3 regions of the Micromonospora sp. L31 genome follow, and region 3 is predicted to be linked to each of the others. Evidence: predicted binding sites of a transcription regulator. Region 3 holds the regulator's gene; each other region holds the start of a gene.
The links. The regulator HrcA, encoded in region 3, represses chaperone genes, less so after heat shock. The targets are predictions, from matches to a motif close to GGTTNGCACNCTCNNNNNGAGNGTGCNAACC.

Region 1 (9,584 bases), on a different contig from region 3:
GGGCCTTGTCGTGCACTGGGCGCTGGCCCGGCTCGACGGGGTGCCGGCCGGCTGGCTCCGCCTCGGGCTGCCGCAACTGGACAACACCGACAACGCCGTCGCCGAGCTGGTGGTGCATCCGGCGTACCGGCGGCGGGGCGTCGGCCGGGCACTGCACGAGCACGGGGTGCGGCTGCTCCGCGACGCGGGGCGCAAGCGGGTGGTGGGGGAGGTCGTCTCGGCCCTGCCCGGCGGCCCGGCGCGCGACCCCGCCGGAGCGGCCTTCGCCGCGGCGGTCGGCGCTCGCCCCGCGCTGGCGGCGGTACGCCGCCGGCTGGACATCACCACGCTCGACCGGGCCGCGGTGGACACCCTGCTGGCCGGCGCCCGGAGCGCGGCCGTCGGTTACCGCACCGTCCGCTGGCAGGAGGCCACCCCCGAGGAGTACGTCGACGACGTCGCCTACCTGGAGGGCCGGCTGACGACCGACGCGCCCCTGGGCGACCTGGAGTGGGAGCAGGAGCGGGTCGACGCGGACCGGATCCGGGGCATCGAGCGGGCGCTCGACCTCCGGGGCAGCCGCCGCTACCACGTAGCGGCGGTCGACGAGGGCTCCGGCCGGCTGGTCGCCTGGAGCATGCTCAGCCTCGGCGCCAGCGCGGACTGGCACGCCTGGCAGCAGATCACCATCGTCGACCCGGCCCACCGCGGCCGCCGGCTCGGTCTGCTCACCAAGATCGAGAACCTGGGGCACGCCCTGGCGTACGAGCCGGCGCTGCGCGCGATCGACACCTTCAACGCGGCGGAGAACGAGCACATGATCCGGATCAACGTGCAGCTCGGCTTCCGGCCGGTCGACGCCTCGACGGAGTGGCAACTGGCGCTCTGACCGCCGGGTTCACCGGCCCAGCCGCTCCACCAGGTCCCCGACGGCCCGGTAAAGGTCGTCGTCGGGGGTGAACCGGTGCCCGCCGATCGGCGGCGGGACGGTACCCCCGGGCGGGATGAACAGGCCCACCGGGTCGCGCACCCGCCGGTCCACCCGGGTCGCGGGATCCTCGGGCCGGACGGGACCGGGGGTAAAGACCCAGCCGCCGATCGGATCGGTCAGGCGCCACAGGTTGACCCACCGCCAGTCCAGCCGCTCGCCCACGTCGCGCAGCACGTCCGGTCCGAGGTGAGCGGGGAACGCCCGGCTGTAGAGCCGGCCCAGCGGGGAGGCGTAGGTCAGCAGCGCCACCCGCGACCGGTTGGCGGCGGGGAGTTGCAGGACGGTGGCCACGGCCAGCACGCTGCCGTGGCTCTGCCCGGAGAGCACCACCCCGTCCCCGCCCGCGGTCAGGTGGGCGATCCGCCGAGTCAGGTCCGGGACGGCCCGCTCGGCGTAGCAGGGCGCGGCGAACGGGTGGGCCGCGCGGGGCCAGAAGGTGGCGAGTTCCCAGAGCACACCGACCAGCCGGATCGCGCTGGACCGGTAGGCGAACAATCCGGCCGCGGCGAGCGCCAGCGCGAACACGGCGATCAGCAGGCTGCCCAGGTCGGTCGCGAAGACCACCGGCCGGGCCAGCGACAACCCGCCGACCCGCAGCGCCACCGTGCCCGGCCCGTGGTACTGGATCGACAGCCCGGCCGCGCCGAGGGTCAGCACCGCCAGCACCGCGTACGCCGCCGACAGCAGCGAACCGAGGCGGTGGGTGGCCGTGGCCCGGGCGATCCGGTCCCGGACGGCGCGGACCCGCTCCGGCGGCACGCGGGCCGCCTCCGGGTAGTCGCGACGCACGACCTCCTCCGCCGCCCGTCGCCGCAGGGTGCGCCCGTGGCGGCTGCCGAGCACCAGCACCACCACCACGAGCACCAGCGCCCCCGAGAAGCCCAGCAGGGCCCAGCGGTACGGGACCGGCGGGGACAGCGGCGGCGCGCCGGGCGGCAGCGGCCGGACCGGGGTCGGACTGGAGCCCCGGTCCAGGAACTCGGCGAGCGCGTAGCTCGGCCCGGAGGAGAAGGCGACCGCCACCCCGATCGCGACCGACACCAGCACCGGCGCGCCCAGCCCACGCAGCAGGGCCGGCGCGCCGTGCCGGCGGCGGGTCAGGATCAACCCGGCCAGCACCAGCAGCAGGATCATCTGACTGGCGAAGAGACCGGCGACCAGAACGTCGTAGCCGGGCAGCCCACCCTCGGCGGTCCACGGCCCGCGCGGCAGGGCGGCGTACGCCACGGTGAGCGCGGTCAGCGCCACGGCGCACCATGCGGCCACCCTGGTCGGCCACGGTCGCCCGTTCGTCGTGATCGACCGTTCGACGACCGGCACGCAGAGCAGCGCCAGGGCCGTGACGAGCAGGGCGACGGCGGCCGCCACCAGGGCGTATCCGGCCGGATGCCGGTCGTGCGGGGCGAGGACGGCGAGCAGGGCCAGGTCGAGGGTGCCCAGGGCGACCGCCACGTGCAGCGAGGCCAGTCGCCACAGCAGCGCCCGGTTGTCCCAGAACGCGGGCGAGTCCAGCCGGTCGGCCCCGGCGGCCTGCCGGGTGGCGACGGTGTTCTCCGGCAGTTGCCAGGTGCGCGCGCCGAGCCGGCGCAGCAGGGCCACCGCGGCGATCGGCAGCACGGACAGCGCGGCCAGCCGCTGGCCGGGCGGCAGACCCCCCAGCCAGGAGATCGCCCGACGGCCCTCCAGGCACCGGGGGTACGCGGCGCACTGCCACGCCAGCAGGTCCAGCGCCATGCCGACCGCGGCGAGCACGTACATCGCGGTGAGGGTGGCGGCCAGCAGCCGGCACAGCGACTTGCCCACCGCCTCCGCCCCGGGGCGCGGCGGCAGCATCCAGACCGCGATGTTGCTCAGGACGAACGGCAGGAGCAGGACCAGCGAGAACGTCCGGATGGCGGTGCCGCCGGTCAGGCCGCTCCACCGGTACGCCTCCAGCGTCGCGCCACTCGGGCCGGTCGGGTCCCCGAATCCGGGGCGGACCCGGTGGAAGCCGGCGTCCCGGTCGCCCGCCACCCGGGTCACCACCGGCCGGTCCAGCACCGTCTCCGGGCCCTTGTCGGCAACCCCGTGCACCCGGATCTCGGTCGTCCGCACCCGCCGCCGCCCCTCCGCCCGCCGGCCGCGCGGTTACCCGGCACCCGCCGGGTCAATCCCGCGCCGGACGGGTACCGGCGGCCGGGGGGCCTCACCGAGCGGCGGGTGACGATCCCACTTGTGACACTGCTCTACTGATCTGGGACCAACCTGTTGCATGATGGCGGGCATGACGGAGACCCCGCACCCCCTGTACGACAGGCACGCCGACACCCTGAACCGTGCGCTGACCGCCATCACGGAGCGGGGATACTGGTCCGCCTATCCCGAGTCCCCCAGCCCCCGCGTGTACGGCGAGACCGCCGCCGCCGACGGCAAGGCCGCCTTCGAGGCGTACCTGAACGGCGACTTCCCCCTCGACCAGCCCGGCTCGGGCGACCGGGTCGCCACCGAGACCAGCCCCTTCGGGCTGGAGCTGAACGTGCGCTACCCGCACGCCGGCGCCGACGAGCTGGTCGCCGCCGCCTCGGCCGCCCTGCCGGCCTGGCGCGACGCCGGCCCGCAGGCCCGCGTGGGCGTCTGCCTGGAGATCCTCGACCGGCTGCACAAGCACATCTTCGAGCTCGCCAACGCGGTGCAGTTCACCAGCGGCCAGGCGTTCGTGATGGCCTTCCAGGCCGGCGGCGCGCACGCGCTGGACCGCGCGCTGGAGGCGCTCGCCTACGCGTACGCCGAGATGACCCGGCACCCGGGGACGGCCGGCTGGGAGAAGGCGGCCGGCAAGGGCGACCCGCTGCGGATGACCAAGACGTTCCACGTGGTGCCCCGGGGCGTGGCGCTGGTGATCGGCTGCAACACCTTCCCCACCTGGAACTCGTACCCGGGTCTCTTCGCCTCGCTGGTCACCGGCAACCCGGTGGTCGTCAAGCCGCACCCGCGCGCGGTGCTGCCGCTGGCCATCACCGTCCGGTACGCCCGCGAGGTGCTGGCCGAGGCCGGCTTCGACCCCAACCTGGTGCTGCTCGCCTCCGAGGGGCCGGGCGAGAAGCTCGCCTCCACCCTGGCGCTGCACCCCGCCGTGAAGATCGTCGACTTCACCGGCTCCACCGAGTACGGCGACTGGCTGGAGGCGAACGCCCGGCAGGCGGCCGTCTACACCGAGAAGGCCGGCCTGAACACGGTGGTCATCGACTCCACCGACGACTTCGCCGGGTTGTGCCGCAACCTCGGCTTCACGCTGACCCTGTACAGCGGCCAGATGTGCACCACCTCGCAGAACATCCTCATCCCGGCCGGCGGCATCGAGACCGACCAGGGGCACAAGAGCTTCGACGAGGTGGCCGCCGGCATCGCCGGCGCGGTCGGCAAGCTCACCGCCGACCCGGCCCGCGGCGTCGAGCTGACCGGCGCCATCGTCAACGACGGGGTGCTGGAGCGGCTCGACGAGGTGACCAAGGTCGGCGAGCCGGTGCTGGAGTCGCGTGCCGTCGAGCACCCGGCGCTGCCCGGCGCGGTGGTGCGGACGCCGACCATCGTGAAGCTGGCCGCCGACGACACCGCGACCTACGGCCGCGAGTGGTTCGGGCCGATCTCCTTCGTCATCGCCACCGACTCCACCGCGCACAGCCTGGAGATCATGCGCGCGACGGTGGGGGAGAAGGGCGCGCTGACCGCCGCCGTCTACTCCACCGACGAGGCCGTGCTGGACGCGACCGAGGCCGCCGCGGTCGACGTCGGGGTGCACCTGTCCTGCAACCTGACCGGCGGGGTCTTCGTGAACCAGTCGGCCGCGTTCTCGGACTTCCACGGCAGCGGCGCCAACCCGGCCGCGAACGCCGCGCTGACCGACGGCGCGTACGTGGCGAACCGGTTCCGGATCGTGCAGAGCCGGCGGCACGTCTAGGTTTTCGCCTTTGGTCCAGGTCGGGGTTTCCGGGGGAGCCCGCCCGCTCCAGGCGGTCAGGCTTGATCCTTCCGCGGGCGGGCTCCCCCGGAAACCCGTGCGGGGTGCGCTTCGGGCGTCGCTGCCGGGACCGGGGGTGTGGCTCGTCGGGGTGCTGCCCTGCGTGGTGTTAGCGGTGGGGGTCAGGCGGGGCGGCGCATCTGGAGTTCGCGCATGGCGGGGACGGTGGGGTGCGGCACGCGTACGCCGGTGTCGGTGAAGCCCAGCCGCTGGTAGGCGCGGTAGGCGCGGTCGTTGCCGACCACCACCTCCAGCAGCAGTTCCGGGCGGCCGGCGGCGCGGGACCAGGCGGCCACCCCGTCGATCAGGTCGGCGAGCAGGCCGCTGCCCCGCCAGGTGGGGGTCACGTAGACGGCGTAGACGACGGTCAGGCCCGGCTCGTCGGGGGAGGCGGTGCCGCCGGCGTGGCCGACCAGCCGGCCACCGGGGTCGGCGACGAACTGCGCGGTGTGGTCACCCCGGGAGACGTACGCGATCCGGGCCGCGTAGTCGGCGTGCGGGCGGGCGGCGGCCTGGGCGACGGTCTCCAGGAACGCCAGCGGCGCGTCCGCGAGCATCTCCAGCCGCAGCGCCCGCATCCGGGCGGCGTCCTCGGGGCGTACCCGGCGGACGGTGGCTCTCCGGGCTTCCGGCGGGGCCGGGGCAGGTGTCATGTCCGCATGCATACCGCAGCGACCACCGCCGATGGACGGACGGTCGGCGGAGCGCCGGAATATGCCCGATTTGTGGTCGTGCGCCGCCGTCACGCCTCGTGTAGCGTGCGATTTCGGTCACCGATTCAGCGGCCCTCACCGATCGCCGAAGCGGTGGTCCTCCGGTGCCGGTCCGCCGGCCCCGGGGTCGTGGAACGCCGCGCAGAGTGAGGAAGTGCACCGTGGCACAGGGCACCGTGAAGTGGTTCAACGCCGAGAAGGGCTACGGCTTCATCGCCGTCGACGGCGGCCAGGACGTCTTCGTCCACTTCTCCGCCATCGAGATGGACGGCTACAAGGCGCTGGACGACGGGCAGCGGGTGGAGTTCGACATCGCCCAGGGCCAGAAGGGCCCGCAGGCCGAGCGGGTGCGCGTCATCGCCTGAGTCGCGTCCGGTTCCGCTCGTCGGCCGGCCCCCTCGGGGCAGCGGCGCGGGCGGGCACCAGGGAAGATCGTGGGCCGATCCAGCCGTCGCTGAGGAGTGCTCATGTCCGACCAGTCCCCGTCGGGTCCGCCCGGACCCGATCCCGTGGACCCGCCCCCGCCGGGCGGCCCGGTCGGGCCCGCCGGCCCGTACCAGGGTTGGGTCTTCCCGCCCACCGGCGGCTACCCGCCCGGCGCCGACCCGTACGCCGGCTTCCCGCCGGGCTACCCGCCGTACGCCGGCCACCTCCCGTACGGCTGGCCGGCCGCCGGCGGCTGGGACCCGGCCGACCCGCTGGTGAACCCGCCACACGCCGGCGTCGACGGCTGGTTCACCCGGTGCGCCAGCGCGCTGCGTCGTGGCTGGCGCACGCTGCTGCCGATCATGCTGCTCACCCAGGCGCTCCCCGCCGCGGTGGTCTCGATCATCACCCTCGGGTTGGAGCCGTCCTCGCAGGTGCCGGCCGACGGTTCGCTGCCCCCGGGCTACCTGGGTGACCTCCTGACGTTCGGGGGCGCGACGCTGGTCGCCGCCCTGCTGCTCTACCTGCTGCAGAGCGTGGGCTGGGCGGCCGGCACCTGGGTGGTCACCCGGCAGGCGGCCGGCGAGCCGGCCGACCTCGGCGGCGCGCTGCGCTACGGCCTGCGCCGGGCGCCCGGGCTGTACGGCTGGACCCTGCTGGTCGGCGTGATCGTCACGGCCGGTATCTGCTTCTGCGTGCTGCCCGGCGTCTACCTCGCGTTCGCCCTCGCCCTGGCCGGTCCGGTCTACCTCTTCGAGCGGCAGAACCCGATCGGCCGCTCGTTCCGCTTCTTCCACGACCGGCTCGGCATGGTGCTGGGCCGGGTCGGGCTGGTGGCGGTGGCGATCGTCCTCGGCGGCGTGCTGGGCGCGGTGCTGGAGGCCGTCGGCACGGCGCCGCTGGGCACCGACCCGTTCGCGGCGCCGGGCACCGCGGTGGGCGCCGTCGTGGTGGTCACGCTGGCCGCGGTGCTGGTCGTCCCGGTCTACCTGGTCCAGCTGGTCGGGCTGGTCGTGGCGTACGCCGAGCAGCGGGCCCACGAGGGGCCGGTGAACGCCGCGCAACTGGCGGCGGAACTCGGCTGACCGGCCCGAGTGTGCTTGCACTCGGCAGGGGAGAGTGCTAAACAAGTCATTGGCACTCGCATACCGTGAGTGCCAGTGGTCGGGACGGTGGGGCCAAGGTTCCAGCGGCGTTGGAGACGCCGATGGGGCACACGGCCGGTCGTCGCGGGCTATCCGGCCCGGCCGAAGGACGTCGTCGTCGCCAGGTGGCGACGTCCCAAGGTGCGTACACCAGGCGGCCCATCCGGGGCACAAACACTCGGGTGGCCCGTGAGTGTCCAGGAGGACAACGCCGTATGGCCAAGATGATCGCGTTCGACGAAGAGGCGCGCCGCGGCCTCGAGCGGGGCATGAACCAGCTCGCCGACGCCGTGAAGGTGACGCTCGGCCCCAAGGGCCGCAACGTCGTGCTCGAGAAGAAGTGGGGTGCCCCCACCATCACCAACGATGGTGTGAGCATCGCCAAGGAGATCGAGCTCGAGGACCCCTACGAGAAGATCGGCGCCGAGCTGGTCAAGGAGGTCGCCAAGAAGACCGACGACGTCGCCGGTGACGGCACGACGACGGCGACCGTCCTGGCCCAGGCCCTGGTTCGCGAGGGCCTGCGCAACGTGGCCGCCGGCGCCAACCCGATCGCCCTGAAGCGGGGCATCGAGGCCGCCGTGGCCAGCGTCTCGGAGGAGCTGCTCAAGCTCGCCAAGGACGTCGAGACCAAGGAGCAGATCGCCTCCACCGCCTCCATCTCCGCCGGTGACAACACCGTCGGCGAGATCATCGCCGAGGCGATGGACAAGGTCGGCAAGGAAGGCGTCATCACCGTCGAGGAGAGCAACACCTTCGGCCTGGAGCTCGAGCTCACCGAGGGCATGCGCTTCGACAAGGGGTACATCTCCGCGTACTTCATGACCGACCCGGAGCGTATGGAGGCCGTCTTCGACGACCCCTACCTCCTGATCGTCAACAGCAAGATCTCGTCGGTGAAGGACCTGCTCCCGATCCTGGAGAAGGTCATGCAGTCGGGCAAGCCGCTGCTGATCATCGCCGAGGACATCGAGGGCGAGGCCCTGGCGACCCTGGTCGTCAACAAGGTCCGCGGCACCTTCAAGTCGGTCGCCGTCAAGGCGCCGGGCTTCGGTGACCGCCGCAAGGCCATGCTGGCCGACATCGCCATCCTCACCGGTGGCCAGGTCATCAGCGAGGAGGTCGGCCTCAAGCTGGACGCCGTCGGCCTCGACATGCTGGGCCGCGCCCGCAAGGTCGTGGTGACCAAGGACGAGACCACCATCGTCGACGGTGCCGGCGACGCCGAGCAGATCCAGGGCCGGGTCAACCAGATCCGGGCCGAGATCGACCGGAGCGACTCCGACTACGACCGCGAGAAGCTGCAGGAGCGCCTGGCCAAGCTGGCCGGCGGTGTCGCGGTGATCAAGGTCGGCGCGGCCACCGAGGTCGAGCTGAAGGAGCGCAAGCACCGCATCGAGGACGCCGTCCGCAACGCGAAGGCCGCCGTCGAGGAGGGCATCGTCCCGGGTGGTGGCGTCGCGCTGGTGCAGGCCGGCAAGACCGCCTTCGACAAGCTGGACCTGACCGGCGACGAGGCGACCGGTGCGCAGATCGTCAAGATCGCGCTGGACGCCCCGCTGCGGCAGATCGCCGTCAACGCCGGCCTCGAGGGTGGCGTCGTCGTCGAGCACGTCCGCAACCTCGAGCCGGGTCACGGCCTCAACGCCGCCAACGGCGAGTACGTCGACCTGCTGGCCGCGGGCATCATCGACCCGGCCAAGGTGACCCGGTCGGCGCTGCAGAACGCCGCGTCGATCGCGGCGCTCTTCCTCACCACCGAGGCCGTCGTGGCGGACAAGCCGGAGAAGACCCCGGCCGCCCCGGCTGGTCCGGGTGGCGGGGACATGGACTTCTGAGTCCAGCCCCACCAATGCCGAAAGGGGCGGGCCGCGCGAGCGGTCCGCCCCTTTCCGTCTCCTCAGGGCAGACTGCGCTGGTTACGCCGCTTCTGCGCCCGGTCGTACGGCGGGCGGATGGCGACCGGCTCGTCCACCACGGTCACCAGGTCCTCGGCCTCCGGCTCGTCGACGCCGGTCATCTCGGCGAGCTGCTCCGCGTCGCCGTAGTCCCGCCGGTCGAACGGCACCGCGATGGGCGGGTCGCCGACCGGTACCCAGGTGCGGGGCATCCCGTCGTCGGTCTGTTCGTCGTCCGTGGTCATGGTCCGCCTCCTCTACCGAAACGGTAGGGGGCGGCCATCACTCATGCGGGCGAATGGCATTATCAGGGTCTATATCCCATTCGCCCGTTTATCGATGTATCGCGGTCCTTCCCGGGGCCGAGCGCCGCGTCCGGCCGGCCGGCAGGGGCCGTCAGAGCGTGCGGCGGTACAGGAAGAAGACCCGCTCGAT
Region 2 (9,584 bases), on a different contig from region 3:
CACCACCAGGGCGGTGTCGATCCGGTAGAACCCGCTGGTCGGGGTGATGTAGGGGGCGAGCTGCGCCAGGGACAGATCGGCACCGGCCGGTACCGCGGGCGCCGCCGCCGACGGGGCGGGCAGCGTGACCGCCTCCCGGGCCGCCGACACGCCCCGGCGCCCGGCGAGCCAGTGCCCGCCCAGCCCGGCCACGGCGGCCGCGCCGGCCAGCACGCCCACCCCGCGCAGGAACCGGCGCCGCGACTCCGGGTCGCTGCTCTCCAACGGCTCCCACCCGACCGGCGGACGGCTCACCGGATCCGGGCCGGGTGCGGCCTCCACGCCGCCGGCCAGGCCGGGTGCGGCCTCCACGCCGCCGGCCAGGCCGGGTGCGGCCTCCACGCCGCCGGCCAGGCCGGGTGCGGCCTCCACGCCGCCGGCCAGGCCGGGTGCGGCCTCCACGCCGCCGGCCAGGCCGGGTGCGGCCTCCACGCCGCCGGCCAGGCCGGGTGCGGCCTCCACGCCGCCGGCCGGGCCGGGTGCGGCCTCCACGCCGGCGGCCGGTTCGGGCGCGACGGGCGTCGACGGGTCGGGCGGGGGTGTCGGCGGGGTCCAGGGCCACGGGTCGACCTCCAGCGGGCCGGCGAGGAAGGCCCAGAGCACCAACCCGCCCAGCCCCGCCCCGACCAGCGAGGGCAGCGCGTCAGCGGCGTCCGCGCCGGCCCGGGTGAGGGCGGCGGCCACGCCGAGACCGGCGAAGGCCGCGATGCCGGTCAGGCCGATCCACAGCCGGCGGACCGCCAGCAGCCCGAGCAGCGCGGCGAACGCGGCGAGCAGCAGCGCCGTCCCGACCAGCAGGGCGATCTTGTCGTACGTGCCGAACAGGGTGATGGCGAACTGCTTCAACGGCTCGGGTACGACGTCCACGACCAGCCCGCCGACCGCGATCAGCGGGGCGGACCGGGGGCCGGTGAGGACCGCGACCGGCTCGGCGACGCCGATGGCCACGGCGGCGGCCGTGATCCCGGCGAGCGCGGCGAGGCCGCGGGGTGTGTTGCTCATCGGACCAGTGTTGTCGATCAACCGGACCGACCGCCAACCACGTCAGCGTTCCGTAATGCCCGCCGCAGAACGCGTCAGGGCGCACCGTCTGGCGAAGACGGTGCGCCCTGAGTCGGCGTACGCCGTGGGTCAGAAACCCGGGCCGTGCTGGTGGCCGTGACCGTGGCCGTGCCCACCGGCGGCGGCCGGCTCGGCCTTCTCCGGCTTCTCCACCACGAGGCTCTCGGTGGTGAGCAGCAGGCCGGCGATCGAGGCGGCGTTGGTGACCGCGTTGCGGGTCACCTTCACCGGGTCGATGATGCCGGACTTCACCAGGTCGACGTACTGGCCGGTGGCGGCGTCGAGGCCGTTGCCCCACTCCTTGCCGGCGACCTTCTGCACCACCACGTAGCCGTCGTGGCCGGCGTTCTGGGCGATCCAGCGCAGCGGCTCGACCAGCGCCTTGCGGACGATCGAGACGCCGGTCTTCTCGTCACCGGTCAGGCCCAGGTCGTCGGCGAGCACCGGCAGGATCTGCGCCAGGGCGGCACCACCACCGGGCACCGTGCCCTCCTCGACGGCGGCCTTGGTCGCGGCGATGGCGTCCTCGATGCGGTGCTTGCGCTCCTTCATCTCGACCTCGGTCGCCGCGCCCACCTTGATGACCGCGATGCCACCGGAGAGCTTCGCCAGCCGCTCGGCCAGCTTCTCCCGGTCCCACTCGGAGTCCGAGGCCTCGATCTCCTTGCGGATCTGCGCGACCCGGTCGGCCACCTCGGAGGACTGGCCGCCACCGTCGACGACGGTGGTGTTCTCCTTGTCGACCACGACGCGCCGGGCGGTGCCGAGCACCTCCAGGCCGACCTGGTCGAGCTTGTAGCCCAGCTCCGGGGCGACCAGCTCGGCGCCGGTCAGGATCGCCATGTCCTGGAGCATCGCCTTGCGGCGGTCGCCGAAGCCGGGGGCCTTCACCGCGCAGACCTTGAGGGTCTTGCGGATCGAGTTGACCACCAGGGTCGACAGCGCCTGGCCCTCGACGTCCTCGGCGATGATCAGCAGCGGCTTGCTGTTCTGGAGGACCTTCTCCAGCAGCGGCAGCAGCTCCTCGATCGCCGAGATCTTCTGCGTGGTGATCAGGATGTACGGGTCCTCCAGGACCGACTCCTGCGACTCCACGTCGGTGACGAAGTTCGGCGAGATGAAGCCCTTGTCGAACTGCAGACCCTCGGTCACCTCCAGCTCGGTGGTGAGCGCGGAGCCCTCCTCGACGGTGATGACACCGTCGCGGCCGACCTTCTCCATCGCCTCGGCGATCAGCTCGCCGATGGTGGCGTCCTGCGCGGAGATGGTCGCGACGTTCGCGACCGCCTCCTTGCTGGAGACCTCGACGGCCCGGTCGAGCAGCGCCTCGGAGACCTTGGCCGCCGCCGCGTCGATGCCCCGCTTGAGACCGGACGGGTTGGCCCCGGCGGTCACGTTGCGCAGGCCCTCGCGGACCATGGCCTGGGCCAGCACGGTCGCGGTGGTGGTCCCGTCGCCGGCGACGTCGTTGGTCTTGGTCGCCACCTCCTTGACCAGCTGCGCGCCGAGGTTCTCGTAGGGGTTGGTGAGCTCGATCTCCTTGGCGATGGTCACGCCATCGTTGGTGATCGTGGGCGCACCGAATTTCTTGTCCAGGACGACGTTGCGCCCGCGCGGGCCGAGGGTGACCTTGACCGTGTCCGCGAGGGCGTTGACACCGTGCTCGAGCAGGTGCCGGGCGTCGTCCGAGAAGCTCAGGATCTTCGCCATGAATGTCCCTTCGAAGCGCCGTTGCCCCGGCCCGGCGAGCCGGACCGGGGCAACGACACTGATCGGTTGCTTACTTCTCGATGACCGCGAGGACGTCGCGGGCGGAGAGCACCAGGTACTCCTCGCCGGCGTACTTGACCTCGGTGCCGCCGTACTTCGAGTAGATGACGGTGTCGCCGACGTTCACGTCAACCGGGATCCGGTTGCCCTTGTCGTCGATGCGGCCCGGGCCGACAGCGAGGACGGTGCCCTCCTGCGGCTTCTCCTTGGCGGTGTCGGGGATCACGATGCCCGACGCCGTGGTGGTCTCAGCCTCGTTCGCCTGGACCAGGATCCGGTCCTCGAGCGGCTTGATCGCAACCTTGGTCGCGGTAGTCACGGGCATACCCTCCTGGGGTACTGGTTTCGTTGCCGGTCGACCGGGGCCGACCAGCGTCAATCTGCCACATGCCACCGGGCGGGGCCGTCGTCGCGGGTGCCGGTCCGCCTGGCGTTCAGCGCCCGCGTCGGATGGCCCGGGAGCTGGCACCCTCGGGGTGAGAGTGCTAATCGCAGGTTATTCCTCGGCTAGCACTCCGTCAAGGAGAGTGCCAGCGCGTCGCGCCCGAACGGCCGCGATCGACGCGGCAGGGGCCGGTCGGACGGCGCGAGGCGGGTCGGGAGAATGGGCGGGTGGACATCGACCAGCTCGCCGCGCTGCGTACCCCCGAGGGGTCGGCCGCGCTCGCCGCGGCGGCCGAGCTGGCCGGCGGTGACCCGCTGGCCTCGGCCGCCGCGCTGCGCGCCGCCGGGGTGCCGGCCGGGCTGGCCGCCGCCGCGCTGACCCAGGCCGAGCTGCGCCGCCGGGCGGTGGCCAAGTTCGGACCCGAGGCCGCTGGAATGTTTTTCACCCGGGCCGGGCTGGAGCAGGCCACCCGTCGGCCGGTCGCGGATCGGCGCGCCGCGCGGCTGCGCGCCGCCGGCGTGCGCACCCTCGCCGACCTCGGGTGCGGCCTCGGCGCCGACTCGCTCGCCGCCGCCCGCGCCGGCATCCGGGTGTACGGGGTGGAGGCCGACCCGGCGACCGCCGCGATGGCCGCCGCGAACGCCGAGTCGGCCGGGCTGGCCGAGGAGTTCACCGTGGAGTGCGGCGACGCCACGGCGTTCGACGTGACCCGGGTGGACGGGGTGTTCTGCGACCCGGCACGACGCCGGGCGGGCACCGGCCGGCGGATCTTCGACCCGAACGCCTACTCGCCACCCTGGGACTTCGTCATCCGGCTGGCCGAGCGCGTGCCGTACACGGTGGTGAAGGTGGCCCCCGGCATCGACCACGCGCTGATCCCGGCGGGCGCCGAGGCGGAGTGGGTGAGCGCGGACGGCGACCTGGTCGAGGCGGCGCTCTGGTGCGGCCGGCTGGCCGAGGTGCCCCGCCGGGCCACCGTGCTGCGCGGCGACGTCGCGCACCGGCTCACCGGCTCGGGCGCGGCGGAGGCGGCCGTCGGCCCCACCCGCCGCTTCCTGTACGACCCGGACCCGGCCGTGGTCCGCGCGCACCTGGTCGCCGAGCTGGCCGACACCCTCGGCGCGACGATCGCCGACCCGAGCATCGCCTACCTGTACGCGGACACCCCGACCGCGACCCCGTTCGCCCGCTGCCTGGAGATCACCGACGTGCTGCCGTTCTCGCTCAAGCGGCTGCGCGCGCTGCTGCGGGAGCGCCGGGTCGGCCGGGTGGAGATCCTCAAGCGCGGCTCGGCGCTGGAGCCGGAGAAGCTGCGCCGGGACCTGAGGCTGGCCGGCGACGCGCCGGCCAGCCTGGTGCTCACCCGGGTCGCGGGGGCGCCGACCGTGCTGGTCTGTCGGCCCGTCGCGAGCTGACGTCCGGCGTCCGGTTAGCGTGACCGGCATGGCGGGACAGGGCACTCCGGCGACGGCGCTGCTGGCGAAGCGGAAGATCCGGCACAGCACCCACCCGTACGACGTCTCCCCCGACGCGCCGAACTACGGCGCGCTGGTCGCCGAGGCGCTCGGGGTGCCGCCGGAGCGGGTGTTCAAGTCGCTGGTCACCGAGGTGGACGGGGGGCTGACGGTGGCCGTCGTCCCGGTCACCGGCGAACTGGACCTCAAGGCGCTGGCCGCGGCCGTCGGCGGCAAGCGGGCGACGATGGCCGACCGGGCGGCCGCCGAGCGGGCCACCGGTTACGTCCGGGGCGGGATCAGCCCGCTCGGCCAGCGCAGGCGGCTGCCCACGGTGCTGGACTCCTCTGCGCTGGCGTACGACACCATCTACGTCTCGGCCGGCCGTCGCGGCCTCCAGCTCCAACTGGCCCCGGCCGATCTGGTCGCGCTGACCGACGCCACGATCGCCGCCCTCGCCGCCCACTGATCAGTTCCGGCCGCCGGAAAAGGAAACGGCACCGGTGTGGAAACGATTCTCCACGCCGAAACTGGTCGAGCGGCAGAGCGGATCGGACCTGCGGAGATCGCGCCTTTTCCCGCGTTACGGGATCGTTACGGCGGTCCGCCAAACTCGTGAGCTCGGCAGCCTTGCGCCGCCGACACGGGTGGCAATACGTTGCCGCTCACAACAAACCAGCCTGCCACCACCCACCCCGAAAGGACCCGTGCAGATGCGCAAGGGCCTCCTCGCACTCACCGTCGTCGGCCTGCTGGCCGCCAACGGCGTGGCCGGTTGCGGCGACCAGCTAACCAGCGGCAGCGCGGCCGATGGCGCCAGGAAACCGAAGATCGGCGTGATCCTGCCCGACAGCAAGTCCTCCGCCCGGTGGGAGGGCGCGGACCGCAGGTTCCTCGAGGAGGCGTTCGATGCCGCCGGAATCGACTCCGACATCCAGAATGCTCAGGGTGACAAGAGCCAGTTCTCGAACATCGCGGAGCAGATGATCACCAATGGGGCAACGGTCCTGATGATCGTCAATCTCGATTCCGGCACCGGCAAGGCGGTGCTGGAGAAGGCGCGGTCGCAGGGCATCGCCACCATCGACTACGACCGGCTCACCCTCGGCGGCTCGGCGCAGTACTACGTCAGCTTCGACAACGAGGCGGTGGGCAAGCTCCAGGGCCAGGGCCTGGCCAGGTGCCTGACCGAGAAGGGCGCCCGGAAGCCGGTCGTCGCCTTCCTCAACGGTTCACCCACGGACAACAACGCCACCCTGTTCAAAAGCGGCTACGACGCGGTCCTCAAGCCGAAGTTCGACGCCGAGGAGTTCCGCAAGGGCCCGGACCAGTGGGTGCCCGACTGGAACAACGCCCAGGCCGGCGTCATCTTCGAGCAGATGCTCACCCAGACCGAGGGCCGGATCGACGGCGTCCTCGCGGCCAACGACGGCCTGGGCAACGCGGCCATCTCGGTGCTGAAGAAGAACAAGCTCAACGGCAGGATCCCGGTGACCGGCCAGGACGCCACCACCCAGGGACTGCGCAACATCCTCGCCGGCGACCAGTGCATGACCGTCTACAAGGCGATCAAGGACGAGGCGAAGGCCGCTGCCGACCTGGCCATCGCGCTGGCCAACGGGGAGCGGAAGGAGACCGGCCAGACGGTCCGGGATCCGGAGAGCGGCCGCGCCGTCGACGCCATCCTGCTCACCCCCAAGGCCATCTACGCCGACGACGTCGCCGAGGTGATCGCCGACGGCTTCGTCACCAAGGACGAGGTCTGCTCCGGGGAATACGCCAAGCTCTGCGCCGCCGCCGGCGTCAACTGACGGCACCCCTGCCGACGCGCAAAGGAGAACCCCGTGTCCGCGACCCCCCTGCTGGAACTGCGCGGGATCGACAAGAGCTTCGGTCCCGTGCAGGTCCTGCGTGACGTCGCTCTCTCCGTTCACCCGGGCGAGGTGACCGCGCTGGTCGGCGACAACGGCGCCGGAAAGTCCACCCTGGTCAAGTGCATCAGCGGGATCCACCCGACCGACTCCGGCGAGTTCCTCTTCGAGGGCCGCCCGGTCACCGTCAGCAGCCCCCGCGACGCCGCCGCGCTGGGCATCGACGTCGTCTACCAGGACCTCGCGCTCTGCGACAACCTCGACATCGTGCAGAACATGTTCCTCGGGCGGGAGAAGCGCCGCGGGATCGTGCTCGACGAACCCACCATGGAGCAGATGGCCGCCGAGACGCTCGCCGGGCTGGGCGTGCGGAACGTCAAGTCGCTGCGCCAGCACATCTCCAGCCTCTCCGGCGGCCAGCGACAGACGGTCGCGATCGCCAAGGCCGTGCTCTGGAACAGCCGGCTGGTCATCCTCGACGAGCCGACCGCCGCGCTCGGCCTCGCGCAGACCGCGCAGGTCCTGGAGATAGTCCGCCGGCTGGCGGACAACGGCCTGGCCGTGGTGCTCATCTCGCACAACATGAACGACGTCTTCGCCATCTCCGACCGGATCGCCGCGCTCTACCTCGGCCAGATGGTCGCCCAGGTGAGGACCACCGACATCACCCACTCGCAGGTCGTCGAGCTGATCACCACCGGCCGCTCCCGCCACCTCGGCCTGGGCGCCGGGCCGGACGCCGGCGGCACGCGCGACGGCAGCGAGCCAGCCCACCTGACCCCGGGAGCAGTCCGATGACCACCACCCTCCTGCCGCGGGACGGGCTCGGGGCCGGCACCCCGGCGCCGACCGTCGGCGACCACGTCCGCGACTACCTCGCCCGGGTACGCGGGGGCGACCTCGGCTCGCTGCCGGCCGTCATCGGCCTCACCGTGCTCTGCCTGGCCTTCGCGACCGTCCGGCCGGTCTTCTTCTCGGCGGCCAACTTCGCCAACCTGTTCACCCAGGGCGCCGCGGTCACCGTGATCGCGATGGGCCTGATCTTCGTGCTGCTGCTCGGCGAGATCGACCTCTCCGCCGGCTTCGCCAGCGGCGTCTGCGCCACCGTGCTGGCCAACGTGCTCAGCGTGCTCGGCTACCCCTGGTACGTCGCGGTCCTCGCCGCCATCGGCACCGGTGTCCTCATCGGCCTGACCATCGGCTTCCTGGTGGCCAAGGTCGGCATCCCGTCCTTCCTGGTCAGCCTGGCCGGCTTCCTCGCCTTCCAGGGCATCGTGCTGCTCCTGATGAAGGAGGGCACCAACATCTCGATCGATGACCAGGTGATCATCGCGATCGAGAACAACTACGTGCCGCCGGCGATCGGGTGGCTGCTGGCCGGCGTCGCCGTCGCCGGGTACGGCGCCGTGCAGTTCCTGCGCCACCGCAACCGGGCCACCCGGGGCCTGGTCACCGAGCCGGTCGCCGTGGTGGCCGCCCGGGTCGCCGGGCTGGCCCTCCTGCTCGGCTGCGCCGTCCACGTCCTCAACCAGGAACGCAGCATCAACACGGCGATCAGCTCCACCAGGGGGATGCCCGTGGTCGTACCGCTGATCGGGGCCCTGCTGGTCTTCTGGAGCTTCGTGCTCAACCGCACGGCGTACGGCCGGCACCTGTACGCGGTGGGCGGCAACCCGGAGGCCGCCCGGCGGGCCGGGATCAACGTGGACCGACTGAAGATCTCCGCCTTCGTCATCTGCTCCAGCATGGCGGCCGTCGGCGGCATCATCGCGGCCAGCAAGGACCGCTCGGTCGACCCGAACACCGGTGGCAGCAACGTCCTGCTCTACGCGGTCGGCGCGGCGGTCATCGGCGGCACCAGCCTCTTCGGCGGCAAGGGGCGGATGATCCACGCGGTACTCGGCGGCGCGGTGGTGGCTGTCATCATCAATGGGATGGGCCTGCTGGACCTCAGCTCCGGCCTCAAGTACACCTCGACCGGACTGGTGCTGCTGCTGGCCGCGGGCGTCGACGCGCTGTCGCGCCGCCGTTCCGTCGCCACCGGCACGCGCTGACCACGGAGTACCAGGAACGATGCGGGTAGGACCGAGCCAGGACGAGATCCGGCGGCAGAACCTCGGGGCTCTGCTGCGGCACGTGCACGTCCACGGCGCGACCTCCCGCGCGGAACTGACCACCACCCTCGGGCTCAACCGCAGCACCATCGGCGCACTCACCGCCGACCTGGCCGGCGCCGGGCTGGTCAGCGAGGGGACGCCGAAGGAGACCGGTCGCGCCGGCCGGCCGTCGCTGGTCGTCCGGCCCGAGTCGGCCCGGGTCTACGCGTACGCGTACAGCATCGAGGTGGACCGGCTGCGGGCCGCGCGGGTCGGTCTCGGCGGTGAGGTGCTCGACCGCCGGGACCTGGACCGGCCGCGCGGCCTGGACGCCGGGGAGACCGCGCCGCTGCTGGCCGGCGCGCTCAAGGAGATGCACCAGCACGTGGCGCCCGGCTCGCTCTGCGTCGGCGCCGGGGTGGCGGTGTGCGGGATGGTCCGCCGCGACGACGGGCTGGTCCGGCTCGGCCCGGCCACCGGCTGGGTGGACGAGCCGATCGGCACGGTGCTCGCCACCGAGCTGGGCATCGACGTACCCGTCACGGTGGGCAACGTGGCGGACATGGCCGCCTTCGCCGAGCACGCCCGGGGCGTCGCCGCCGGCTGCGACAACGTCATCTACCTGTACGGCGACGTCGGCGTCGGCGCCGGCATCATCGCCGGCGGCCGGCGGCTCACCGGCCACGGCGGGTACGGCGGCGAGGTCGGACACATGGTGGTGGTCCGCGACGGCGCCCCCTGCGAGTGCGGCTCCCGGGGCTGCTGGGAGACCGAGATCGGCGAGCACGGGCTGCTCCGCGCCGCCGGTCGTTCGGACGCCCGCGGCCGCGACGCGCTGCTGGCCGTCTTCGACGCCGCCGACCGGGGCGACGCCCGGGCCCAGACGGCGGTACGTCGAGCCGGCGAC
Region 3 (9,584 bases):
CCGAGGCGCTCCGCGCCGAGCTGCCCGGCGACGGTCACGTGGTGGTCCGCGCGGACCTCACCGACCCGGCGGCGGTACGGGCCATGGTGGACGACGCCGCCGCCCGGCTCGGGGGGCTCGACGTGCTGGTCAACAACGCCGGGGTGTACGGCGAGCGGGATGCCCCGCACCCGGTCTTCGGCGCCTCGTACGAGCAGTGGCAGCGGCAGTGGCGGCGGGTGCTGGAGACCAACCTGACCGGGGCGGGCAACGTCACCTGGTGCGCCGCCCAGCACATGCGGGAGCGCGGTGGCCGGGTGGTGAACGTGTCGTCGCGGGGCGCGTTCCGGGGCGAGCCGGACCAGCCCGCGTACGGCGCCAGCAAGGCCGGCCTGAACGCGCTCGGGCAGTCCCTCGCCGTCGCGCTCGCGCCGTACGGCATCGCGGTCGCCACGGTCGCCCCGGGCTTCGTGGCGACCGACATGACCACGGAGCACCTCACCGGCGAGCAGGGCGACGCGATCCGGGCGCAGAGCCCGTTCGGCCGGGTGGCCCGCCCCGAGGAGATCGCCGCCGCCGTGCACTGGCTGGCCAGCCCCGAGGCGCAGTGGGCCTCCGGCACCATCGTCGACCTCAACGGCGCCTCCTACCTGCGTACCTGACCGGCCGCCGACAGGTCGCCCGCCCAGACCCTCCCGAGGACCGCCCGGACCGGGGACGGCGCCGTCGACAAACGGTGTCTCCCGGCGTCCCGGCATCGGGGCAGGGTCGCCGCCAGGGGGATGTTCGTGTGAGCGATATGCCTGTGAGGCATAAATATGCCTCACAGGCATATCGCTCGGCTGTGGTCATCGAGGAGGCGGCCACTACCCTTCGTAGTCAACGCACTCGCGGCGTCCGGGCGGAACGGCGTGTCGCCCGGGTGTTGGGAGTGCAAAGCGGGCCACCAGGGTGTCCACCACCCGGGCCGACACGCCGCGCAGGCCCGGTCGCGCAAGTCCGCCCCGGGCCGGTCGGCCCGGCTCGACACGCGACCGAGGCCGGCGGGGCGTGAGCAGCCCTGCTGAAGGACGGCCTACCAGCGGTCGAGGCGGGTGGCCAGCACGCTCAGTGCGGCCACCCCGGCCGTGGAGGTGCGCAGCACCGACGGACCGAGCCGCACCGGGCGGGCGCCGGCGTCGGCGAAGGCGGTCAGTTCGACCGGGGCGATGCCGCCCTCCGGGCCGACCACCAGCACGATCTCGCCGGCGCCGGGCAGCTCGGCGGTGGTCAGCCGCTCGTCGGCCTCCTCGTGCAGCACGAACGCGGCACCGGCTCCGGCGATCCGCCGCACCACGGTCCCGGTGGACTCGTCCGGGGCGCCGGCCACCACCGGCAGCCAGGGTCGGCGGGCCTGCTTGGACGCCTCCCGGGCGGTCGCCACCCACTTGTCCCGGGCCCGTACGCCCCGGTCGCCGCGCCACTGGGTCACCGAGCGGGACGCCGCCCAGGGCACGATCTCGTCCACCCCGACCTCGGTCATCGCCTGCACGGCCAGCTCGCCCCGGTCCCCCTTGGCGATGCCCTGCACCACCACGATCCGGGGGACCGGCGCGTCGGCGTACCCGCGGGAGGTGACCCGCACGTCGAGGGTGCCCCGGCCGACGGCGGTGACCACGGCGGCGGCCGTGCCGCCCCGGCCGTCGGCCAGCAGCAGCTCCTCGCCGACGCGCAGCCGCTGCACGGTGGCCGCGTGGTGGCCCTCCGGGCCGTCCAGGGTCAGCGTGTCGCCGGTGGGCAGCGCCTCGACCAGGAACAGCGGCGCGGACACCTCAGGCGTGCCCGTTGAAGGCGTCGCGCATCCGGGAGAAGAAGCCGCCCTGCTTGGTCAGCTCGGCGACCTCCTCGCCCCGGGTCTTGGCGAAGTCGCGCAGCATCTTCTCCTGGTCGGCGTCGAGCTTCGTGGGGGTCCGCACGTCGAGGTGGACGTAGAGGTCGCCCCGGCCGGTGCCGCGCAGGTGCGGCACGCCCCGGGCGCGCAGCCGCAGCGTGCTGCCCGGCTGGGTGCCGGCCTTGACGTCGACCGTCTCCTCGCTGTCCAGCGTCTTGATGGTCAGCCGGGTGCCGAGCGCGGCGGCGGTCATCGGCACGGTGACCCGGCAGTGCAGGTCGTCGCCCTTGCGGGAGTACACGTCGTGCGGCCGCTCGTGGATCTCCACGTAGAGGTCGCCGGCGGTGCCGCCGCCCGGGCCCACCTCACCCTGCTGGGCGAGCCGGATCCGCATGCCGTCCTCGACCCCGGCGGGGATCTTGACGGTCAGCGAGCGGCGGGTGCGCACCCGGCCGTCGCCGGCGCAGGTCGGGCAGGGGTGCGGGATGGTGGTGCCGTACCCCTGGCAGACGGTGCAGGGGCGGGCCGAGACCACCTGGCCGAGGAAGGTGCGCTGCACCGACTGCACCTCGCCCCGGCCGCCACACGCCTCGCAGGTGGCCAGGTGGGTGCCGGCGGCGGTGCCGGCGCCGGCGCAGGTGGTGCAGAGCACCGCGGTGTCGACCGTGATCGGCGCCTCGACGCCGAACGCGGTCTCATGCAGGTCCAGCTCCAGCCGCAGGATCGCGTCGGCACCCGGCCGGGTACGCGGTCGCGGCCCCCGGGCGCCGCCCGCGGCGCCGCCGAAGAACGCGTCCATGATGTCCTGGAAGCCGACGAACGGGCCCGCGCCGCCGGGACCGCCCGGCCCCGCGCCGCCGCCACCCGGGGCGAGCGGGTCGCCACCCAGGTCGACGATCTGCCGTTTCCGGTCGTCCGAGAGGACCTCGTACGCGGCGTTGATGTCCTTGAACTTCTCCTGGGCCTCCGGGTCCGGATTGACGTCCGGGTGGAACTGCCGCGCCAGCTTGCGGTAGGCGCGCTTGATCTCGTCGTCGGAGGCTTCCCGGCTCACGCCGAGAATGCCGTAGTAGTCCCTGGCCACTGCGTTCGGTGTCCTCATGTTCGTCTCGCGTTGCGCCGGTCGTCGGCCGGAGCCGGGTGCCGGCCCCTGCCCTGGATCAGTTCTGGGCCAGCAGCTCGCCCACGTAGCGTGCCACGGCCCTCACCGTGGCGATGGTGCCGGGGTAGTCCATCCGGGTGGGGCCCAACACGCCCAGCCCGCCGAGCGCGGTCGCCCCCGGCCCGTAGCCGGTGCTGACCACCGAGGCGGCCCGCAGGTTGTCGATCTCGTTCTCGTCGCCGATCAGCACCCGGGTGGTGGTCGACTCGGCCTCGCCGATCAGCTTGAGCATCACCACCTCCTCCTCCAGCGCCTCCAGGATGGGCCGCAGCGAGCCCTGGAAGTCGAGCAGGCCGCCCCGGGTGAGGTTCGCGGTGCCGGCGAGCGCGATGCGCTCCTCGTGCCGTTCGACCAGCGTCTCCAGCAGCACGGTGGAGAGCGTGGTCATCGCCCCGCGCAGGTGCGGCGCGGACTCGTCGACCAGCGCCTGGACCAGCGGCGGGGTCTCCGACAGCCGGCTGCCGACCAGCTTCTCGTTGACCAGCCGGCGCAGGTCGGTGACATGGTCGGCGGGGATCGGCGCGGGCAGCTCCACCAGCCGCTGCTCGACCCGGCCGGTGTCGGCGATCATGACCAGCATCAGCCGGGTGGTGGAGATCGGCACCAGCTCCAGGTGGCGCACCGAGGAGCGGGCCAGCGACGGGTACTGCACCACGGCGACCTGCCGGGTCAGCTGGGCCAGCAGCCGGACGGTGCGGTGCACCACGTCGTCCAGGTCGACCGCGCCGACCAGGAAACGCTCGATCGCCCGGCGCTCGGCCGGGCTCAGCGGCTTGACCCGGGACAGCCGGTCGACGAAGAGGCGGTAGCCACGGTCGGTGGGCACCCGGCCGGCACTGGTGTGCGGCTGCCGGATGTAGCCCTCCTCCTCCAGCACGGCCATGTCGTTGCGCACCGTGGCCGGCGAGACGCCGAGCTGGTGCCGCTCGACCAGGGCCTTGCTGCCGACCGGCTCCTGCGTGGCGACGTAGTCCTCGACGATCGCGCGCAGCACGGCGAGCTTGCGGTCGTCGAGACCCATCTCCCCACCTCCTGACGCACGTCGGCCCGGAGCGGCTGAGGCGCCCCGGGCGAGCGCACTGGCACTCGACTGTAGCGAGTGCCAGTCTACGTCGGCGTCCCCGCTGACGCGATGATCAGCGACGGACCACGGGTGCGCCCCGCCACCCGGGCGGCGCGCCAGGGCCGATCATCCGGACATCCGGGGCGGTGTCGCTCTGGTGATGGCTTGCCGGCAACCCCTACCGTGACGTCCATGACTGAACCACCTCGCCCTCCCGGAGCGGGGGACCCCGGCGACCGCCCGGACCCGACCGCCCCGTCCGGCTCGTCGTACGAGCCGCCCACCGCACCACTGTCCGGGGCACCCGGGGCGGGCGGCTATCCCCCGCCCGGTGGCTATCCGCCACCCACCGGTGACCAACCGCCGTCGGGCGGCTACCCACCGCCGGGTGGCTACCCACCGCCGGGTGGCTACCCACCGCCGGGTGGTTACTCCGCGCCGGGCGTCGGCTATCCGACCGCCGGCGGGTACGGCGCTCCCGGCGGCGGCTACGGCGCCCCGGGCGGCTACGCCACCGACGACGACAAGACCTGGTCGCTGGTCGCGCACTTCGGTGGCCCGGTCGGCGTGATCGTCGGCGGCAGCCTGCTCGGCTGGGTGGCGCCGCTGATCGCGCTCTCCGCCAAGGGCCAGCAGTCCCCGACGGTGCGGGCGCACGCCACGGCCTCGCTGAACTTCCAGATCACCTGGGCGATCGCCAACATCATCGGCTTCGTCCTGGCCATCGTCACCTGCGGGGTGCTCTTCTTCATCCCGATCCTGACCGCCCTGGTGCCGATCATCTTCGGCATCATCGGCGGGGTGAAGGCCACCGAGGGTGTGGTCTACCGCTACCCGGCGAGCTACGCCTTCAAGAAGTGACCGGTCCCGGCCGGCCCACCCGGGCCGGCCGGGCCGCGCGGGATCAGGGCAGCAGGTCGCGGACCACGGCGTCGGCCAGCAGCCGCCCGCGCAGGGTGAGCACCGCCCGCCCCGCCGCGTGCCCCGCCGGGTCCAGCAGGCCGTCGGCCAGCGCCCGCCCGGCACCCGCCCGACCCGCCGCGTCGAGGGCGTCCAGCGGCAGGCCGGAGGCGAGCCGCAGCCGGAGCATGACGTCCTCCATGTGCGCCTCGCCGGCGGTCAGCACCTCCCGGGCCAGGCCGGGTGACTCCCCGGCGGCCAGGCGCTTCGCGTACGCGGTGGGGTGCTTGACGTTCCACCAGCGCACCCCGCCGACGTGGCTGTGCGCCCCCGGGCCGAGGCCCCACCAGTCCGCGCCGGTCCAGTAGAGCAGGTTGTGCCGGCACCGGGCCGCCTCGGAGCGGGCCCAGTTGGAGACCTCGTACCAGGAGAAGCCGGCCGCGCCGAGGGCGGCCTCCGCGGCCAGGTACCGGTCCGCCGCCACGTCGTCCGACGGGTACGGCAGCTCGCCGCGCCGCATCCGGGCGGCGAGCCGCGTGCCGTCCTCCACGATCAGGGCGTACGCGCTGACGTGGTCCACCCCGGCGGCGACCACCTGGTCGAGGCTGGCGGCGAAGTCCGCCGCGCTCTCCCCCGGCGTGCCGTAGATCAGGTCCAGGTTGACGTGGTCGAACCCGGCCTCGCGGGCCTCCAGCGCGGCGGCGACCGCCCGGCCGGCACTGTGCCGGCGGTCGAGGATCGCCAGCACCCCGGGCGCGGCGGACTGCATGCCCAGCGAGATCCGGGTGTAGCCGGCCGCGCGCAGGGTGCGCAGCGACTCGGGCGTGACCGATTCCGGGTTGGCCTCGGTGGTCACCTCGGCGTCGGCGGCCAGCCCCCAGGTGCGGTCGATGCCGTCCAGGATGCGGGCCAGGTCGTCGGCGGGGAGCAGGGTCGGCGTGCCACCGCCGACGAAGACGGTGTCCACCCGGGGCGGCGGGGTGTCGCCGAGGACCCGGGCGGCCAGCGCCAGCTCGGCCAGCACGGTGTCGGCGTACGACTCCCGGTCGGCGCCGCCGCCGAGCTCGGCCGCCGTGTAGGTGTTGAAGTCGCAGTAGCCGCAGCGGCTGGCACAGAACGGCACGTGGACGTACACGCCGAAGCCGCGCGCGCCGACCGCGCTCAGGGCGGTGGCGGGCAGCGACCCGTCGACGGGGACGGTCTCGCCTTCTGGAAGGACGCCGGGCATGGCCACTAGTGTGCCCGGCATGACCTCTCCCGACCGCCTCGTGCGGGTCGCCACGGCCCGTGGGGTGACCACCCTCACCCTGGACAGCCCGCACAACCGCAACGCGCTCTCCACGGCCCTGATGACCGAGCTGCTGGCCGGGATCGCCGCGGCGGTCGCCGACGACGCCGTACGGGTGATCGTGCTGGACCACACCGGGCCGGTCTTCTGCTCCGGCGCGGACCTGAAGGAGACGGCCGCCGCGTACGCCAGCGGGAGCGTGCCGGCCGGGATGCTCGGCGACGTGCTGGCGGCGGTCTGGGAGTGCCCGAAGCCGGTGCTGGCGAAGGTGGCCGGGCCGGCGCGGGCCGGCGGGCTGGGCCTGATCGCGGCGGCGGACCTGGCGGTCTGCGCCGAGGAGGCGACGTTCGCCTTCACCGAGGTGCGGATCGGGGTGATCCCGGCGGTCATCTCCGCCACGGTGCTGCCCCGGCTGCACCCGCGCGCGGCGGCCGAGCTCTACCTGACCGGGGACACCTTCGACGGCCGGCGGGCCGCCGAGATCGGCCTGGTGACCGCGGCGGTGCCGGCGGACGGGCTGGACGCGGCGGTGGAGCGCTACTGCGCCTCGCTGGTGCGCGGCGCGCCGGGGGCGCTGGCCGGGGCGAAGGGCCTGCTGCGCCGCCCGGCCCCCACCGACCTGCGCGGCGAGATCGCCGAGCTGTCCGCCCTCTCCACCGGCTACTTCCTCTCCGAGGAGGGCCGCGAGGGCGTGCTCGCCTTCCGCGAGAAAAGATTGGCTCGATGGGTGGCCGCTCTGGACGGTGGTCCGGCAGACGGGGCGCGGTAGCACCGGTTCGGGGCCTTTCTTTCGTTTGCTCCCGGAAAGGTGAACCGGTCGGCCGACCCGGCTCGCCTTTTCGGGCACGTACGCTGGGGATGACCGTGAAACAGGAGGTGCGGGTGCGAAGTCGGGCAATTGTCGCAGTCGGTGTCGTCTTCGCGGTCGTCGCTCTTCTCGGAGTCTGGGTCGTCGTCCGTCAGCTCGGCGGCCAGCTCCGGCTCCCCGTGGCCAGCCGCACCTGCACCGTCCAGGCCGACGGCACGGTGCTGCTCGACGCCGACCAGATGGCGAACGCGGCGACGATCGCGGCGATCGGCATCCAGCGCGAGATGCCCGAGCGGGCGGTGGTGGTCGCGCTGGCCACCGCGTACCAGGAGTCGGGCCTGCGCAACCTTGCCGGCGGCGACCGGGACTCGATCGGCCTGTTCCAGCAGCGGCCGAGCCAGGGCTGGGGCACCCCGCAGCAGATCCGCGACCAGCGGTACGCGGCCAACCGCTTCTACGCCGCGCTGAAGAAGGTGCGCGGCTGGGAGGAGATGCGGGTCACCGACGCGGCCCAGGCGGTCCAGCGGTCGGCCTTCCCGACGGCGTACCAGAAGTGGGCGGACGAGTCCGAGGTGCTGACCCGGGCGCTGCTCGGCGAGGCGACCGGCGCGGTGGCCTGCACGGTGAGCCGGACGCCGGTGATGCGGGGCGAGGCGGCCGCGGCGGCGCTGACCCGTGGCCTGACCCTGGACTGGGGGCTGCCGGGCACCGGCACGGTGGCCGCGCTGAGCGGGCTCACCGTGCCCGCCGCCGACCGTCGCGACGGCTGGCGGTACGCCCACTGGCTGGTGTCGCACGCGCCCGACCACGGGGTGAAGCGGGTCCGCTTCGCCGGCCTGGAGTGGACCGCCGAGGACGGCACCTGGGCCAAGGTCTCCGACGGCCGCCCGGCCGACGGCCAGGTGCTGGCGGAGGTCTTCGCCGAGGGCTGACGGGTCAGGGGCGGGTGCCGGCCACCCGGCGACGGACCTTCTTCAGGACCGGCTCCGGCAGCTCGGCGGCGTCCAGCAGCCGGGGCAGCAGTTCCGGTTCGAGGTTCATCGCCCGGAACACCTCGCCGATGGTGACCCCGTGCGCGGGCCGGTCCACGACCTCGACCGGGTCGCCCGCGCCGACCTCCCCCTCGCGCAGCACCCGCAGGTACGCCCCGGGCGCCGCCCGCACCGTGAACCGCTTGATCAGGTCGGGTACGCCCCAGAACCCGGCGAAGGTGGTGCAGGGGGTACGCGGCTTGGTCACCTGGAGCACCGCCGAGCCGATCGCCCACAGCTCGCCGATGACCGCCCCGGTCACGTCCACCGCCGAGGTGGTCAGGTTCTCGCCGAACCCGCCGGGCGGGACGGTGCGCCCCAGCTCCGCCGACCACCACTCGGCGTCCTCCCCCGCGTACGCGTAGACCGCCTGGTCGGGGCCGCCGTGGTGGGCCCGCTCGCCGATGAAGTCCCCGGCCACCCCGTCGGCGCGCAGCAGCACCGGACCGTCGACCGGTCGCTTGTCGATGCCGGTGCGGCCGCTCGCGTCGCCCGCCCACTCCGCCTCGGTCACCACGCCGAGGTTCACCGCCGCCAGCCTGCCCGTCATGGCGCAGAGCCTAGCCGTGGACGCCGGGTCCGGGGCACCCGCCGATCCGCCGTCGGCTCAGCCCTTGACGGCGCCGGCGACCAGCCCGGAGACCATCCGGCGCTGCACCAGCAGGAAGAAGACGATCACCGGCAGGGTGAACAGCGTCGAGGCGGCCATCACGGACCCCCACGCGGTGTCGTCCCGGCCGAAGAAGAAGGTCATCGCCACCGGCAGGGTGTACCGGTCCTGGTCGTTGACGAAGGTCAACGCGAAGATCAGCTCGTTCCAGGCGGTGATGAAGGAGAAGATGCTGGTCGCGACCAGGCCCGGCGCCACCAGCGGGAAGAGGATCCGGCGGAAGATCTGGGCCCGGCTGGCTCCGTCGATCGCCGCGGCCTCCTCCAGCTCCTTGGGCACCGCGGCCACGAAACCGCGCAGCATCCAGACCGCGAACGGCAGCGAGAAGCCGAGGTAGGTCAGGATCAGGCTGGGCAGGGTGTTGTAGAGACCGAGCCGCTGGATCATCAGGAACAGCGGGATGACCAGCGCCTCCAGCGGGATCATCTGCACCACCAGCAGCATGATCAGGAAGCTGGTCCGGAGCGTGAAGCGGAACCGGGCCACCGCGGTGGCCGCGAGCAGCGCGACCAGGCCGCTGAGCAGCACCGTGCTCACCGCCACCAGAGCGCTGTTGAGGAAGAAGTCGGCGAACGTCACGCCCGGGATCAGGTTGCCGGTGAGGATCTCCCGGTAGTGCTCCAGGGTCGGTTCGGCCGGCACCGGCCGGGGCGTCGACGAGAAGATCTCCCGGTTGGGCTTCAGCGACGTGGCGACCATCCAGTAGACGGGGAAGGCGGCGAAGAGCGCCACCAGCAGGCCCGCGCCGTTGAGGGCGACCCGCTTCACCATCGCGCCGCGCCTCACGCGTCCTCCTCCTGCTTGAGCACCATG

Region 1: groL (chaperonin GroEL) is a predicted target of HrcA. The motif match lies at 7,239-7,269, and genes of this name have one in related genera.
Region 2: groES (co-chaperone GroES) is a predicted target of HrcA. The motif match lies at 3,332-3,362, and genes of this name have one in related genera.

What each region holds. Positions count from the first base shown of each region.
Region 1 is NZ_JBQHDC010000007.1:36,922-46,505, reverse strand. It holds gene ACTMS9_RS20050 (N-acetyltransferase family protein) at 1-868, shown strand, start outside; gene ACTMS9_RS20045 (hypothetical protein) at 878-3,064, opposite strand; gene paaN (phenylacetic acid degradation protein PaaN) at 3,234-4,907, shown strand; gene ACTMS9_RS20035 (GNAT family N-acetyltransferase) at 5,090-5,620, opposite strand; gene ACTMS9_RS20030 (cold-shock protein) at 5,842-6,045, shown strand; gene ACTMS9_RS20025 (hypothetical protein) at 6,148-7,191, shown strand; gene groL (chaperonin GroEL) at 7,467-9,089, shown strand; gene ACTMS9_RS20015 (hypothetical protein) at 9,152-9,394, opposite strand; gene ACTMS9_RS20010 (GNAT family N-acetyltransferase) at 9,546-9,584, opposite strand, start outside.
Region 2 is NZ_JBQHDC010000003.1:337,816-347,399, forward strand. It holds gene ACTMS9_RS11160 (molybdopterin-dependent oxidoreductase) at 1-1,041, opposite strand, end outside; gene groL (chaperonin GroEL) at 1,171-2,811, opposite strand; gene groES (co-chaperone GroES) at 2,882-3,196, opposite strand; gene ACTMS9_RS11175 (THUMP-like domain-containing protein) at 3,484-4,671, shown strand; gene ybaK (Cys-tRNA(Pro) deacylase) at 4,700-5,179, shown strand; gene ACTMS9_RS11185 (sugar ABC transporter substrate-binding protein) at 5,424-6,521, shown strand; gene ACTMS9_RS11190 (ATP-binding cassette domain-containing protein) at 6,555-7,379, shown strand; gene ACTMS9_RS11195 (sugar ABC transporter permease) at 7,376-8,635, shown strand; gene ACTMS9_RS11200 (ROK family protein) at 8,655-9,584, shown strand, end outside.
Region 3 is NZ_JBQHDC010000002.1:57,505-67,088, reverse strand. It holds gene ACTMS9_RS06840 (SDR family NAD(P)-dependent oxidoreductase) at 1-641, shown strand, start outside; gene ACTMS9_RS06835 (16S rRNA (uracil(1498)-N(3))-methyltransferase) at 1,055-1,789, opposite strand; gene dnaJ (molecular chaperone DnaJ) at 1,791-2,933, opposite strand; gene hrcA (heat-inducible transcriptional repressor HrcA) at 3,010-4,032, opposite strand; gene ACTMS9_RS06820 (DUF4870 domain-containing protein) at 4,267-4,935, shown strand; gene hemW (radical SAM family heme chaperone HemW) at 4,979-6,202, opposite strand; gene ACTMS9_RS06810 (enoyl-CoA hydratase-related protein) at 6,222-7,031, shown strand; gene ACTMS9_RS06805 (hypothetical protein) at 7,139-8,002, shown strand; gene ACTMS9_RS06800 (MOSC domain-containing protein) at 8,007-8,651, opposite strand; gene ACTMS9_RS06795 (carbohydrate ABC transporter permease) at 8,709-9,542, opposite strand; gene ACTMS9_RS06790 (carbohydrate ABC transporter permease) at 9,554-9,584, opposite strand, start outside.